Regions from separate parts of the Rhizobium sp. AG855 genome, predicted to be linked through region 1. Evidence: predicted binding sites of a transcription regulator. Region 1 holds the regulator's gene; the other holds the start of a gene.
The links. The regulator PhoB, encoded in region 1, activates phosphate uptake and scavenging genes when phosphate is short. The targets are predictions, from matches to a motif close to TGTCATNNANCTGTCAT.

Region 1 (7,796 bases):
CAACTCGGACCTGCTGCCTTGGCTGTCCACTCGGATCTCGGCAACCCGTCGTCTGGCCAGCGTCTGTACCGGAGCCTTTGTATTGGCCGCCGGCGGCTATCTTAATGGCAAGAGGGCGACCACTCATTGGGCTTCGGTCGCACTGCTCGAAAAACTCTGCCCACAGGCTGTCGTCGAACCAGATGCAATCTTCGTCGCGGATCCGCCCGTTTTCACATCAGCAGGCATCACCGCAGGCATCGACCTTTCGCTGTCGATGATCGAAGCCGATTTCGGCCACAAAGTTGCTCTGGCTGTGGCCCGTCAGATGGTTCTTTTCATGCGGCGCCCAGGAGGGCAGTCGCAGTTCAGCAGCAGCCTTGCCATCCAAAGCGACGTGGCGCCTCGCTTGCGATCGCTCCTCCACGATATCATCGGGAATCCGGTTGGCGACTTCTCGGGCCCGGCCCTCGCGGCGCGATGCGGAATGAGCGAACGCAGCTTTTCGCGCGCCTTCCGCAAGCAGACCGGAACGACGCCTGCGCAGTTCGTCGAAACCATCCGGATCGATCGAGCGAAGCTACTGCTGGAAAGCTCGGATTGGCCGCTTGCACGAATTGCAGAACGATCCGGTTTCGGCAGCTTGGATACGCTTCACAGGGTTTTCCAGAAGCGGTTGAGTATCACGCCCTCTTTTTACCGCGAACGTTTCGCAACGCGCTGATCAAACAGCACTTTATTCGCAAAGCCCTGATGTCTCAGCCGGTGGGAGCCCTCCGAACACATATCCTTCCGGGCAAATCATGCTTCCATGGAGTAGCCCGCGCCGCGAACGGTGCGGATGACATCCTGCATGTTGGAGAAGTTCAGAGCCTTGCGCAGACGCCCGACATGCACGTCGACGGTGCGTTCATCGACATAGATATCGTGGCCCCAGACGCCATCCAGCAGCTGCGAGCGAGAGAAGACGCGACCGGGCGATGTCATGAGGAACTCGAGAAGGCGGAACTCGGTCGGGCCGAGGCGAACTTCGCGGCTCTTGCGATGAACGCGATGGGTTTCGCGATCAAGCTCGATGTCGCCGCAACGCAGGACGCTCGACAGCACTTCGGGCTTTGCCCGTCGCAGCATCGCCTTGACACGGGCCATCAGTTCCGGCGTCGAGAACGGCTTGACGACATAGTCGTCCGCACCCGTCGCCAGACCGCGTACCCGCTCGCTTTCCTCGCCACGCGCCGTCAGCATGATGATCGGCAGGCGCTCGGTCTCCGGACGAACGCGCAGGCGCCGGCAGAGCTCGATGCCGGAAACGCCCGGGAGCATCCAGTCGAGGATCAGCAGGTCCGGCACCCGTTCCTGCAGACGGATCTCGGCCTCGTCGCCGCGCAAGATCGTCTCGACCTCGTATCCTTCCGACTCCAGATTGTAACGCAGGAGCACGCTCAGCGCCTCCTCGTCTTCGACGACGGCAATTTTCGGCTGCATCAAACCATTACCTCGCTGCGGCCACGGCTCATTCGTTGATCGCGCCGACGGAAGACGTCAGGTCTTCCTTCGGGCGTTCGCCTTCGGGAACCGCACCGGTGGTCATGTAATAGATCGTCTCGGCGATGTTCGTTGCGTGGTCGCCGATGCGCTCGATGTTCTTGGCGCAGAACAGAAGATGCGTGCAGCTGGTGATGTTGCGCGGATCTTCCATCATGTAGGTCAACAGTTCGCGGAACAGCGAGGTGTAGATCGCATCGATCTCCTCGTCGCGGTCACGGATCGACTTCGCCTTCTCGGCAGAGCGAGTCGTGTAGACGTCGAGCACTTCCTTGAGCTGGGCGAGTGCCAGGTCGGAGAGATGTTCGAGGCCACGGGCGAGCTTGCGCGGCACGCCCGTTGCCTGGATGGCAACGACACGCTTCGAATTGCTCTTGCCGAGATCGCCGACGCGCTCAAGGTCGGCGGCGATGCGAAGGGCACCGATGATTTCACGAAGATCCGATGCGACCGGCTGGCGCTTGGCGATGGTGACAACGGCCTTTTCGCCGATTTCCTTTTCCATCGCGTCCATGACGACGTCGTCGGAGATGACCTTCTGGGCGAGTGCTGCGTCGGAATTGACCAACGAACGTACGCTTTCAGCGACCATCTGCTCCGCAAGACCGCCCATCTCGGAGATGCGGCGCATCAGAAATTTCAGTTCCTCGTCGAAGGCCGAATAGATGTGTGAGGAAGCCATAGCCTAATCCTTGATGTTGAAGAGAGCCTGATGTGACCGAGAAAACTCAGCCGAAGCGGCCCATGATGTAGTCCTGCGTGCGCTGGTCGTCCGGGTTGGTGAACATCTTGTCGGTGTCGTTTTCTTCGACGAGCTCGCCCAGGTGGAACATGGCCGTGCGCTGGGAGACGCGGGCAGCCTGCTGCATCGAGTGCGTGACGATGACGATCGTGTAGTTCTCGCGCAGTTCGTGGATCAGTTCCTCGACCTTGGCGGTCGCGATCGGGTCGAGCGCCGAACAGGGCTCGTCCATCAGGATGACTTCCGGGCTGACGGCAACCGCACGTGCGATGCACAGGCGCTGCTGCTGACCACCGGACAGACCGGTGCCGGCGGCATCCAGGCGATCCTTGACTTCGTTCCAGAGGCCGGCCTTCTGCAGCGCGGTCGAGACGATCTCGTCGAGATCGGCCTTGTTCTTGGCCAGACCGTGGATACGCGGGCCGTAGGCGACGTTTTCGTAGATCGACTTCGGGAACGGGTTCGGCTTCTGGAAGACCATGCCGACCTTGGCGCGGAGCTGCACCGGGTCGACCTTGGTGTCGTAGATGTTCTCCGCATCGATCAGGATGTTGCCCTCGACGCGGCAGCTCGCGATCGTGTCGTTCATCCGGTTGATGCAGCGCAGGAAGGTCGACTTGCCACAGCCCGACGGGCCGATGAAGGCGGTCACAGAGCGCGGACGGATCTCGATGTTCACATCCCGCAGGGCCTGCTTCTCACCGTAGTAAACCTGCACGTCGCGTGCGGTGATCTTGGATTCAGTCATGATTGGCGCTTTCGTCGTCGTCATCTTTGTCGAGAGATTGTTCATCATCATACACCCCCTTACCAACGACGCTCAAAGCGGCGACGAAGAATGATTGCTACCAGGTTCATCAGGATCAGGAAGACCAGGAGGACGATGATGGCGCCGGAGGCGCGCTCCACGAAAGCCGGGTCACCGCGCTGGGTCCAGTTGTAGACCTGCACCGGCAGAGCCGAAGCGGGCTGGAAGAACCCGTCCGGCGGACCGGAGGGGAATTCCTTGACGAAGGCGACCATGCCGATCAGGAGCAGCGGTGCGGTTTCGCCGAGCGCACGGGCCAGGCCGATGATCGCGCCGGTCAGGATGCCCGGCATGGCGAGCGGCAGCACGTGGTGGAAGATCGACTGCATCTTCGAGGCCCCGACGCCGAGCGCGGCATCGCGGATCGAGGGCGGGACCGCCTTCAGCGCCGAACGGGTGGCGATGATGATCGTCGGCAGCGTCATCAGGGTCAGCACCAGGCCACCCACCACCGGTGCCGATTGCGGCAGGCCGATGAAGTTGATCAGCACGGCAAGACCCAGGATACCGAAGACGATGGAGGGAACGGCCGCCAGGTTGGCGATGTTCACTTCGATGAGGTCGGTAAACCAGTTCTGCGGCGCAAATTCCTCAAGATAGATCGAGGTGGCGACACCGATCGGCAGCGACAGGACCAGCACGATCAGCATCATATAGGCCGAGCCGATGACGGCGATGCCGAGGCCGGCCGCTTCCGGACGGGTGTCCGATGCATCGGGGGCGGTGAAGAAGGCCCAGTTGAACTTGGTCACCAGGATGCCGGCCTGCTTCAGCGTGTCGGCGAGCACGAGCTGCTCGGGCGAAACGTTGCGGTCGAGCTTGGCGCTCTCCATCGTCACGCGGCCCTTGTAGTAGCCGTCGATGCGGCCGGCGGCGAGCAGGTCGAAGGAGACCGTCTTGCCGATGACCGACGGATCGGCCAGCACGTAGTTGCGCAGGTTGGCCGGGCCATCCTTGGAGATCAGTTCACCAACCGTCTTGGGCGTCAGGCCTTCTGAGGCCAGCCCCTTGGCGGCGATTGCGTCACCTAGCGCCTTTTCGATCAGCGGTGTGTAGCCGAAGGTCGAGACCTTGGCGATGGCAGCGCGATCACCGGTGCCGGACGGATCGAGCTTGGCCGGATCGAGATAGACATCGATCGTGATATAGGTCTGCTGGAAGGACGACAGACCGTTCGACAAGATCGAGGCGAGCAGACCGACGAGCGCGATGATGCCGAATGCAACGGCAGCCTTGCCGATGAGGCGGAAGCGAGCTTCCGCCGCGTTGCGCTTGCGGGTGCGTTCGTCGAGGTTCAGGAGAGACTTGGGCTGCCCCTTTGCTGCGGGGGCTCCGAATGCGGTGAGGTCGGTCATTCGTACTGCTCCCGGTACTTACGGACAATGTAGAGGGCGATCACGTTCAGAAGGAGCGTGATGACGAAAAGGGTGAGGCCGAGCGCGAAGGCGACCAGGGTCTCTGGGCTTGCGAATTCGGTGTCGCCCGTCAGCTGGCTGACGATCTTGACGGTCACCGTCGTCATGGCCTCGAAGGGATTGAGATCGAGCTTGGCCGAGGCACCGGCCCCGAGCACGACGATCATGGTTTCCCCGATCGCGCGGCTGGCCGCCAGAAGCACGGCACCGACGATGCCCGGAAGGGCGGCCGGCAGAACGACCTGCTTGATCGTCTCCGACTGGGTGGAACCGAGCGCATAGGAACCGTCACGCAGCGCCTGGGGCACGGCATTGATGATGTCGTCCGACAGCGACGAGACGAAGGGGATGATCATCACGCCCATGACGAGACCGGCGGTCAGGACGGACGAAGACGAGCTTCCGAGGCCGAGCGGCTGGGCGAGCCAGTCGCGCAGGAAGGGACCGACCGTGACGAGCGCGAAAAGGCCGTAGACGATGGTCGGAATGCCGGCCAGCATTTCGATCGCCGGCTTGACGATGCTGCGGGTCTTCGGGCCTGCATATTCCGACAGGAAGACTGCGATCATCAGGCCGATCGGAACCGCGATAACCAGCGAGATCAGCGAGACGTAGAAGGTACCCCAGAGCAGCGGCAGGATGCCGAGGTCGGAGCCACCGCGGAACTGCGGGTTCCAGACCGTCGAGAAGAAGAAGTCCTGCGCCGGATAGATGGTGAAGAAGACATAGGTTTCGACAACCAGCGAGCCGACGATGCCGACCGTGGTCATGATCGCCACCAGCGAGGAGATCATCAGGATCGCCTTGACGAAGCTCTCGCTGATGTTGCGCGCCCGGAGCTCGGGGTCGATGCGGATGTAGGCAAGCGGCAGGGCACCGATGGCGAGCGCAAACACGGCGATGGTCATCAGAAGTTGGCTGAAGTCGATATCAGCACGATAAGCCTTGGCGGCCTCGAAGACTTCGGCTGGGACATCCGCGCCGAGCGCGATGCCGACACCGGCCAGGCGGCTGCGGATATTGTCGGCGTCCAGTGCCTTGATATCGACGTCGCTGCCAGCCTTCGCCTCGGTTTCACGCAGAACGGCAAGCCCGTCGCCGATGCGGCGGACATCCGCCATGACAAGGCTGTGGGCGCCACCTTCGGGAACCGACGCGTCCGTGATCATGCCGCTGATCCGGCCATCGATGATCGGATGCTGCACGGTCAGCCAGAGCATCAGCAGGATCAGCGCCGGCACGGCGGTGATCAGTGCGACCGTCTGGCCGTAGAAACCAGGAAGAGAATGCAGCTTCATGCCACGCTCTGCCGAGAGGGCCATTGCCCGCCGCCTGCCGAGGCCGTAGCCGATTGCCGCAAGGGCCAATACGCCCAGGATGATGATACTCACTTCCATTTTGCCCCGCCATGTCTCCTGGAAACGGAAACCGGCGGCACTTTGGTGCCGCCGGTCAAACTCGAGACTTAGTTCAGCGGCGCCATCGGCGTGCGAGCCTTGACGGCTGCCTGCGTCTTGGCCAGCTCCGGATCCGAAACCAGACCGTAAGCTGCGAGCGGGCCGTTCGGGCCGGCGATTTCGTCAGAAACGAAGAACTCTACGTATTCCTGGAGACCCGGGATGACGTCGAGGTGAGCGTTCTTGACGTAGAAGTAGAGCGGACGCGAAACCGGGTATTCGCCCTTGGCGATGGTTTCAACCGACGGAACGACGCCTTCCATGGTGGCAACACGCAGCTTGTCGGTGTTGTTCTGGTAGAAGGACAGGCCGAAGACGCCGATGGCGTTCTTGTTGGCGGCGATGCGTGCCAGGGTTTCCGGATAGTCGCCGTCGATGTCAACAGAGACGCCGTCGGTGCGCAGCGCGGTGCAAGCCTTCTTGGCAGCATCCTTGTCGCCGTTGTTGGAAGCGAGGATGGCTTCGAGCGTGCCGTCCTTTTCGCAGCCAGCTTCGATGACCTTCACGTCGAAGACTTCGCGGGTGCCGTGCTTGGTGCCCGGGATGAAGGCGAGGATCGGCTGAGCCGGCAGGTCGGCGCGGATCTCGTTCCAGGTCTTGTACGGATTGTCGACCAGCTTGCCGTCCTTGACGACCTTGGCAGCCAGAGCGCTGTGCCAGTCAGCGGTGGTGAAGGCATATTCCGGGCCGCTGATTTCAGAGGCGAAGACGATGCCGTCGTAACCGATGCGGACTTCCTGGATGTCGGTCACGCCGTTGGTCTTGCAGAGCTCGATGTCCGACTTGCTGATACGCGAGGAGGAGTTTGCGATGTCGATGGTGTTTTCACCCACGCCTTCGCAGAGCTTCTTGCGGCCGGCGCCAGAGCCGCCACCTTCAACAACCGGGGTGCCGAAGTCGAAGTTTTCGCCGAAGGCTTCGGCAACGATCGATGCATAGGGAAGAACGGTGGAGGAGCCAGCGATCTGGATCTGGTCGCGGGCGACGGCTGCGCCGGCGAAGGCCACGGTGGCCGCCAAGGCAGCGAGGGAAAGTTTCAGAGCGGTCATAGTCATCTCCCGGAATGGGCTTGTGTGTCTTTGCGGCCGTGCGGCGTCTGCCAAGCATCGGCAGCTGCGTTCATAACGGCTCTCAGCTCACGCTTTTATGTCAGTTGGATGAAACATTTGTGACATATCAAGCCTCTGAAAATGCATCGAAATTTACGACGCCTTCAGGCTGGATGGAGGTTTTATGTCAAAAACGGACGGTAAACTCGCTGCCAACGCCCAGTTCCGACTTCACGAGCAGGCGTGCGCGGTGACGGGTGAGGATGTGCTTGACGATGGCAAGGCCGAGACCCGTGCCCTTTTTCGAGCGACTGTCCTCGACATTGACCCGGTAGAAACGCTCGGTCAGGCGCGGAACATGTTCAGCCGGAATGCCCGGGCCGCGGTCACGCACGCGCACCTCGGTGCCGACGCCCGGCTCTCGACGCACCACGACATCCACCACCTTGCCGTCCTGGCCGTATTTGCAGGCATTCTCGATCAGGTTCTCGAAAACCTCGACGAGTTCGTCCCGCTCCCCCATCACCTCGATCTTCTCTTCGGGCAGGTCGAGGCGGATCTCGACGCCGAGATCCGCCGCCAGAGGAGCAAGGCTGTCGCGCACATGACCCAGCACCGGCTTCAGATCAACCATCTGGTCGGGCGGCAGATGTGCTTTCAATTCAAGCCGCGACAGCGACAGGAGATCGTCGACGAGGCGGCTCATGCGGTTCGCCTGATCGAGCATGATGGCGAGGAAGCGTTCCTTGGCCTTGGCATCGTCCTTGGCAGGCCCCTGCATGGTCTCGATGAAACCACGCA
Region 2 (7,796 bases), 2.6 Mb from region 1:
CTCTTTGTCGGCAACTCCCTGCGCGGACTGATCCGCGCTGAACTCATCGAATAGGACCATCCATGTTCATCCTCTCCCTGACCTATGTGAAGCCGATCGAGGAGGCGGACCGTTTCATGGCGGCGCATATGGACTGGGTCAATGCCGGCTATGAGCGCGGCATGTTCCTGGCGTCAGGCCGGAAGAACCCGCGGACCGGCGGCGTTGTGCTCGCCAAGGGCGACCGTGCGGAAATCGACGCCTATGTCGCGGCCGATCCTTTCACGGTCGAGGGTGTCGCAGTGTATGACGTCACGGAGATCACGGTGACGCGGACGGCAGAGGGCTTGGCCCTGATGAAGGACTGACGGCAGGCGCCAGGCCGCGCTGGCGTTCCCGCCTTGCCGTGCAATACGCGTGAATCAGGTGCGCTGGCCGGCGAGTTCTTCCGACAGCTTCGAGACAATCTCCTGGGCTTCATGGTCGGCCGGATAGACCTCGAGATACCGTTCCCAGGCGTGCAGGGCGCCTTCCTTGCTTCCGCGTTCGGTCAGGATCCCGGCGAGGCCGGCGATCGCGCCAAAATGGCGGGGCTCGAGTTCCAGCACCTTCTCGATGTCTGAGACCGACTTCTTGTAATTGCCCATGGTGAAATGCAGCGTGGCGCGCTGGTTCCAGGCGCCGACGAAATCGGGCTTGAGGGTAATCGCCTGGTCGACGAAATCGAGTGCTGCGGCATTGCGCTTCTCGGCGGCGGCCTTGGCGGACCATTGCATCAGAAGATCGACGGTCGGGCTTTTCGATTCGCTCCAGGCTGCCATGGCGGCGTTGGCAATGACGCGGGCGGCGTCCGGATTGCGCTCGCGCTTCAGCCGGGCCAGCATCTCGTCGATGCTTTCGGGCTGCGGTGCGGCGAGCGGGACCTGTTCGATGGCAGACTGTGCCGGCGGCGGGACGGTCGCGGCAGGGGGCGTCGGCTGCTCCAGCGCCGGCGGGCCCGGCATCGGCTGCTGCGGCATTGGCTGCTGCGGAATGGGCTGGTCTGGCGCCTGTGCCGCCGCATGGCCCGAGACGACCACAGCAGACAGGAACAGGAGGCTCTGGGCGAGTCGCAAAGAAAAACGGCGCATACAGGGAAGGTAATCCCTCAGCGCCGTCTTTCAAATTCAAATCTGCGATATCAACACGCCATTTGATGGCGGGTAACCTGCATGGCAACCGGACCCTTGCGGATCCGGGAGACCTCAGCCCTGGCGGGCCTTGAAGCGCGGGTTTGCCTTGTTGATGATGTAGACGCGACCCTTGCGGCGAACCAGACGGTTGTCGCGATGACGGGCCTTAAGCGCTTTCAGCGAGTTCTTGATCTTCATTTTTCTGGTCCACAACGATTGTCGGGGAATGTGTCATTCACCCACTGTCTGAAACAATCAAAAGCGCGCCGCCGGGCGCGCCCTTGAAGAGTTGGCGGCAATTAGCCCGAGGGAGGCCTGCCTGTCAACCGGTCCGGCGGCATTTGCCCCGCCGAAAAGGCTAAAAAACCCGGCTTATCAGTCGCGGAAAGGCAGGATTTCCGTCACATGGCCCATCTTTCTGCCAGGACGGGCTTCCGTCTTTCCATAGAGATGGACGAGCACGTTCGGCCTGGCGAGCCAGCCGGGGACAGAATCGATGTCGTCGCCGATCAGATTCGTCATCACGCAATCGGAATGCCGGACGGGGTCGCCAAGCGTGAGGCCGGCGACGGCGCGGATGTGCTGTTCGAACTGCGAGACGATGCAGGCAGCCTCCGTCCAGTGGCCGGAATTGTGGACGCGCGGCGCGATCTCGTTGGCGATCAGCTGTCCGTCTTCGAGCACGAAGAACTCCATGCCGACGACGCCGACGTAAGCCAGGCCATCCAGCAGCTTGGTCGCTGCTTCCCGGGCGGCTGTCGCCGTTTCCGGCGTGATCGCGGCGGGCTGGGTCGAGGTGTGCAGGATGCCGTTCCGATGGACGTTTTCCGTCGGGTCGTAACAACGCACCTGGCCGTCGAGACTGCGGGCGGCGATGATCGAGATTTCGCGCACGAAAGGCACGAAGCTTTCGAGGATCAGCGGCACCGAGCCGAGGGCCGCATAGGCGCCGTCGGCTGCGTCACCCTTGCGGAAGACCTTCTGGCCCTTGCCGTCGTAACCGAGCCGGCAGGTCTTCAACACGCCTTCGCCGCCGAAATCGGCAAGGGCTGCCTCCAGTTCTGCCTGGCTATTGACGGCATGGAAGCGCGCGGTCTCGATGCCTGAGGCATTGAGGAAGCGTTTTTCCGTCAGGCGGTCCTGAGCGACTTCCAGCGCCTTGGGCGGCGGATAGACCGGGACGCTTCGTGCCAGATGTTCGGCGGCCGAGACGGGGACGTTTTCGAATTCATAGGTGACGACGTCGCAGAGGGAAGCCAGTTCACCAAGCGCTGCCGGATCGTCATAAGCTGCGGTGACCTGCCGGTTGGCGACCTGCGCTGCCGGGCTGTCCGCCTGCGGCTCGAGGATCACCGTGCGGAAGTTGAGGCGGGCGGCCGCCATGGCCAGCATGCGGCCGAGCTGGCCGCCGCCGATGATGCCGATCGTGCGAACAGTCATGGGGTCTCGTCCATGGGGTATTCGGCAACCGCTGCCGCCTGTCGGGCGATCCAGTCATCGAGGCGGTCGGTGAGTTCTTCGTCATGCAGGGCGAGAACGCGCGCCGCAAGCAGGGCGGCATTGACCGCGCCGGCACGGCCGATGGCGAGTGTGCCGACCGGAATGCCGGCCGGCATCTGGACGATGGAATAGAGGCTGTCGAGGCCGGACATGGATTTCGACTGGACCGGCACGCCGAAGACCGGCAGGGGCGACAGCGAGGCCACCATCCCAGGAAGATGGGCCGCACCGCCGGCGCCGGCGATGATCACCTGGAAGCCTTCATCGCGTGCGCCCTTGGCAAAGGCATACATCCGGTCGGGCGTGCGATGTGCCGAAACGATGCGCGCCTCGTAGGAAACACCGAGCGCATCGAGCGTGTCTGCGGCGTTTTTCATGGTTTCCCAGTCGGACTGGCTTCCCATGATGATGGCGACGGGCGGGCAGTCAGCTGTCATGCTCACGTCCTTCTGGCTCAGGCAATGATGTCGGGAATGATCTGGTCCTCGAGCGCGGTGATCCGGTCCTTGAGTGCCAGTTTCTTCTTCTTCATCCGCTGGATTCTGAGGGCTTCACAGCCGGTCGCGATCATCGCATTGATTGCCGCGTCGTAGTCCTCGTGCTCCTGGCGAAGCCGCGCCAGCGAGAGCCGGATGTCAGCCTGTTCCTGATCGGCCATCTTGTTCCCCATCTTCGCCCTGTGGCTCACCGTTTAAGGATGGCCGTTGGATTCGCGCAAGCTCCTATCATCAAATACCGGTAACGGGAAGTTATCCTTGTCCCTCATTTTCAGGGGTCGAAATCACGAAATCGCCTTCGACAAACCGCATTTCTCGTGTCACATTACTTTCGTAAAGCCTGAAACTCCAGCGGATGAGGGCTGGAGGTAGGCGACAAGGAAGGACGTATCAAATGACCATACAGGCTCATCTTGACTCGCTGCAGAAGAAGCATGGTGCACTGGAAGACCAGCTCCATGACGCGCTGGCATCCCCCTCCGTCGACGACCGGCAGATCGCCGAACTGAAGCGTCTGAAACTGCGCCTCAAAGATGAAATGGAGCGCCTGAGGGCGTCCACCCGCCACTAACCTTCCATGCCGGCTGCGCCGGGATCCAATTGCCCCTGCGGCCTCCCAGAGATCCCGATGTATTCATGAAGCAGCCCTACCATTCCCCCGCCCCGGAGTTCCCAAGGACTTCGGGGCTTTTCTTTGCCTGGAATTCAGGGAAAAGGAGGCGTGGTCAGGACCAGAACTGGTCGAGCCAGATGTTCATGCGGTCGAAGCCCGGCTTTCTCACGCTGTAGAAGCGGCGGGTTCCCTCGGCGGTCACCTCGACAAGCCCGGCATCGAGCAGGGCCTTCAGGTGCTGGGAGACGGCGGGACGGCTGATCGGTAGGCGGCTTGCCAGATCGTTCACGGTTTTCGCGCCCCGGCGCAGATCCTCGAGGATATGCCGCCGGTTCGGGTCTGCGATCGCCGTGAAAGGATCCGCGTTCGTCATGGGCGAACGTTATGTCAAAGGCCGGCATCCGGCAAGCGCCGATGTGCGGTGCAGCAAGGGAAGGAGACTACAGGCCCATGAGGCCTGTGCTGCCGTCGTAGAAGAGTTTCGCGCCGGCGATCAGGACCATGCCATACATCAGGGGATAGAAGATCTTCGGCTTCATGTAGTGCACCACCTTGGCGCCGATCAGCGTGGAGACGAGCGCCACTGGGAGCAGCATGGCCGACAAGGTCAGATTGGTGCTGTCGAGTTCGCCGAGAGCGAAATAGGGGATGACCTTGATGGCGTTGAGGATGGCGAAGAAGCGGGTCGACATGCCGGTATAGGTCTTCGGATCGAGCTTCAGCGGCAGGGTGTAGACCTGGAAGGGCGGGCCGCCGGCATGGGCGACGAAGCTGGAATAACCGGCGAGCGCGCCCCAGAAGGAGCCCGCAACGGGACGTTCCGGTGCCGCCGGCTTTTCGACGCCATCCCGGCTGGCATAACTTTCGATGAAATAGCGGAGCGCGAAGATCAGCGAGATGCCGCCCAGAACGAGGCGCATGGCATTCGGCGAGACCAGCGTCGACGTCGCCCAGCCGAGAATGATGCCGATGATGGCGCCCGGCAGCATGACGAAGAGCGTTGCCCGGTTGTTGTGGCGGCGCCAGGCCCAGAGCGCGACCGCGTCCATCACCAGGAGGATCGGCAAGAAGATCGCCGCGGCTTGCATGGGCGGCACGGCGATCGCCAGCAGGGGAACCCCGATCAGGGCGAAAGCACCTCCAAGCCCTCCTTTGGACAGGCCAACCAGGGCGACAGCGGGAATGGCGACGGCATAGAAGTTCGGGTCTGTCAGCATTGATCGGTTGATCCTTTCGGAAGAGCGGTCTATCGGATTTATCGAGATAAAACGAGGACGAATTCCGCTGTCGTGGAAATGTCCCGCAAACGGATATAGCCGCATGACCGAAGACCGCTGCCGCCTCGTCCTCATCGTCCCTGACATTGCCGATCCGGCTATGCGCTGCGAAACGGTGGCCAATGCGCTGCGCGGCGGAGACGTGGCCTCCGTCATCATCCCGCAATACGGGCTGGATGACGGCGAGTTCCAGAAACATGCCGAATTGCTCGTGCCTGTGATCCAGGAGGCGGGGGCTGCGGCGCTCATCGTCGACAACAGCCGTGTCGCCGGTCGGGTCAAGGCCGATGGCCTGCATATCACCGGCAATGCCGAAGCCTTGGCCGAGGCCGTGGAGAAACACCAGCCGAAGCTCATCGTCGGCGGTGGCAATGCCATGGATCGGCATCATGCGCTCGAGGTCGGCGAGACGCAGCCGGACTATATCTTCTTTGGCAAGCTTGATGGCGACATCAAGCCGGAAGCGCATTCGAAGAATGTCGCGCTCGGCGAATGGTGGTCGGCGATGATCGAGATCCCGGCGATCGTCATGGGCGGCGCTGACCCGTCGTCTGCCGTCGCCGTTGCCGAAGCCGGCGTGGAATTCGTCGCCCTCGGCAAGGCTGTCTTCGAAGACCCGGCCAATGCTGCGGCGATCGTTGCGCGGGTGAATGCCGAGCTTGACGAAAAAGCGCCACGGTTTGCGGATTGAACCGCGGGATGCGCCAATCTTTCACGTCCCGCAGCCTGATTCTTGCCATACTGACCGGGGCCTGCCTTGCGGCGGGCACGCCGGTGATGGCGCAGGAGAGCGAGGACGGTGTGGCGATCGGCAATGCGCCGGCCATTCTGCCTGCCAATCCTTCCGATGCGGGCGATATCGATCGCGGCAAGCGCGACGACAGCGCCACTGGCGATGCAACGACGCTCGACCGTGCTGGCAAAAACGCGGCCCCGCCACCGGTCAAAGGTGGCAAGGTGACCGCCGGCGCCAAGGGTGACGACGCGCTTCAAGGCATCAACATCTATCTGCGCATGGGCGCTCCGCTGCCGGATCTGCCGCCGGAAAAGCCTTTCACCGGTGAAGCGGACGAGGCTTACGGCGCATTCCAGCGCGGGCTGTTCCTGACCGCCGTCGACAAGGCCTTGCCGCGTGCGCAACTCGGCGATCCGGCCGCCCAGACGCTGCTTGCCGAGATCATGTCGCGCGGGCTCGGCGTGAAGCGTGACCCGAAGGGCGCCGCCTTCTGGTATGCCCAGGCAGCCCAGGGCGGCGATACGTCCGCCATGTTCAAATATGCCCTGCTCCTGATGGAAGGCCGCGAGGTCGAGCGCGACAAGGCCAAGGCCGACGACTACATGAAGAAGGCCGCCGATGGCGGCAACGGGTCGGCGCAGTTCAACTGGGCACAGATCCTGGTGTCGCAAAATCCGGGTGTGCGCGGGTTGACGCTTGCCATGCCCTATTACGAAAAGGCGGCGGAGCAGGGGATTGCCGATGCGCAATATGCCCTGGCCCAGATCTATTCCGTGCTGAAGGACGTGCCGCCGGACAAGAAGAAGCGTACCCGCGAATGGATGGAGCGCGCCGCCAAGGCGGGGTTCGATACCGCGCAGCTCGACATGGGCCTGTGGCTGGTCAATGGCGTCAACGGCCCGCGCGACTACGAGGCGGGCTATCGTTGGCTGTCGATTGCCGCCAAGCGCGGCAATGTGGTGGCACAGAACCGGCTGGCGCATGTCTATATCAATGCGCTTGGGACACCGCCCAATCCGGTCGAGGCGGCCAAGTGGTATGTTCTGTCACGCCGTGCGGGTCTGAAGGATCCGACACTCGAAGACTTCTATCTCGGCCTGAACGAAGAGCAGCAAAAGCAGGCGATCGATCGCGCCAACCGGTTCCGTCGGAGCTGAGGCGCGTGCCGCACGCCTGTGCCTTGAGGGGAGGGCACCGTGCATGGATCTCGTCGACCTGTTTCAGCGGATCGGGCTTGCAATCGCCATCGGCGCGGCTGTTGGTGTGGAGAGACACTGGCGTGATCGCGCCGAACCGGAAGGCGCGCGCACAGCGGGTATCCGTACCTTTACGCTGATCGGCATGACCGGCGGACTGGCCGGGCTTCTGGAGACTGCGATCGGCGGCACACCCGCACCTGGACTGATCGTTGCCGCCTTCCTTCTTTCCTTGACCGTGGTGATGTTGCGCTTCGCGCTGATCCAGGCGCGCGCCGAACACAGCGTCAGCGCGACGACCGTGATTGCCGCCATCACGACTTTCGCACTCGGTGCACTCGCCGTGCTGGGGGATACGGTCATCGCGTCCGCAGGCGGTGCGGCGATTGTCACCGTGCTTGCCAGCCGTGAATTCCTGCATGGGGCCATCCGGCGTTTGACCTGGGTGGAATTGCGCTCAGCGGTGGTTCTCCTGGCAATGAGCTTCGTCTTGCTGCCGCTGATCCCGGCGACACCCTATGGTCCTTTCGGAGGCGTGTCGCCGCGCAGTCTTTTGATCCTGGTGATCCTGCTCGCCTCGGTCTCCTTCATTGGTTACGTCGCTGTCCGCCTGCTCGGCAGCGGTCAGGGTTATCTTGTGGCTGGCGCCGTCGGCGGTCTCGTGTCATCGACCGCAACGACGGTCACGTTCGCGCGGCAGAGCGTTTCCGGCATGCCGGCCCAGGCAGCGGCCGGTGGTGCAGTTGCCGCCGGGGCCGTGTCGCTGGTACGCACAGGGCTTCTGGTCGCGGCACTGGCCCCCTCGCTCGTTTCCGCCTTGCTGCCG

Region 2: the regulator PhoB is predicted to act here: its motif matches at 3,467-3,483, upstream of DFO46_RS02710 (DUF465 domain-containing protein).

What each region holds. Positions count from the first base shown of each region.
Region 1 is NZ_RAQG01000003.1:3,186,234-3,194,029, forward strand. Features, by position in the region: gene DFO46_RS15670 (helix-turn-helix domain-containing protein) at 1-703, shown strand, start outside; gene phoB (phosphate regulon transcriptional regulator PhoB) at 781-1,464, opposite strand; gene phoU (phosphate signaling complex protein PhoU) at 1,493-2,206, opposite strand; gene pstB (phosphate ABC transporter ATP-binding protein PstB) at 2,253-3,014, opposite strand; gene pstA (phosphate ABC transporter permease PstA) at 3,074-4,429, opposite strand; gene pstC (phosphate ABC transporter permease subunit PstC) at 4,426-5,886, opposite strand; gene DFO46_RS15700 (substrate-binding domain-containing protein) at 5,955-6,995, opposite strand; gene phoR (phosphate regulon sensor histidine kinase PhoR) at 7,183-7,796, opposite strand, start outside.
Region 2 is NZ_RAQG01000003.1:566,354-574,149, forward strand. Features, by position in the region: gene DFO46_RS02675 (aminotransferase class IV family protein) at 1-54, shown strand, start outside; gene DFO46_RS02680 (YciI family protein) at 63-347, shown strand; gene DFO46_RS02685 (hypothetical protein) at 402-1,109, opposite strand; gene ykgO (type B 50S ribosomal protein L36) at 1,224-1,349, opposite strand; gene DFO46_RS02695 (5-(carboxyamino)imidazole ribonucleotide synthase) at 1,527-2,591, opposite strand; gene purE (5-(carboxyamino)imidazole ribonucleotide mutase) at 2,588-3,088, opposite strand; gene DFO46_RS02705 (YdcH family protein) at 3,106-3,309, opposite strand; gene DFO46_RS02710 (DUF465 domain-containing protein) at 3,543-3,719, shown strand; gene DFO46_RS02715 (metalloregulator ArsR/SmtB family transcription factor) at 3,874-4,134, opposite strand; gene DFO46_RS02720 (sulfite exporter TauE/SafE family protein) at 4,202-4,978, opposite strand; gene DFO46_RS02725 (thiamine phosphate synthase) at 5,082-5,729, shown strand; gene DFO46_RS02730 (tetratricopeptide repeat protein) at 5,738-6,931, shown strand; gene DFO46_RS02735 (DUF4010 domain-containing protein) at 6,975-7,796, shown strand, end outside.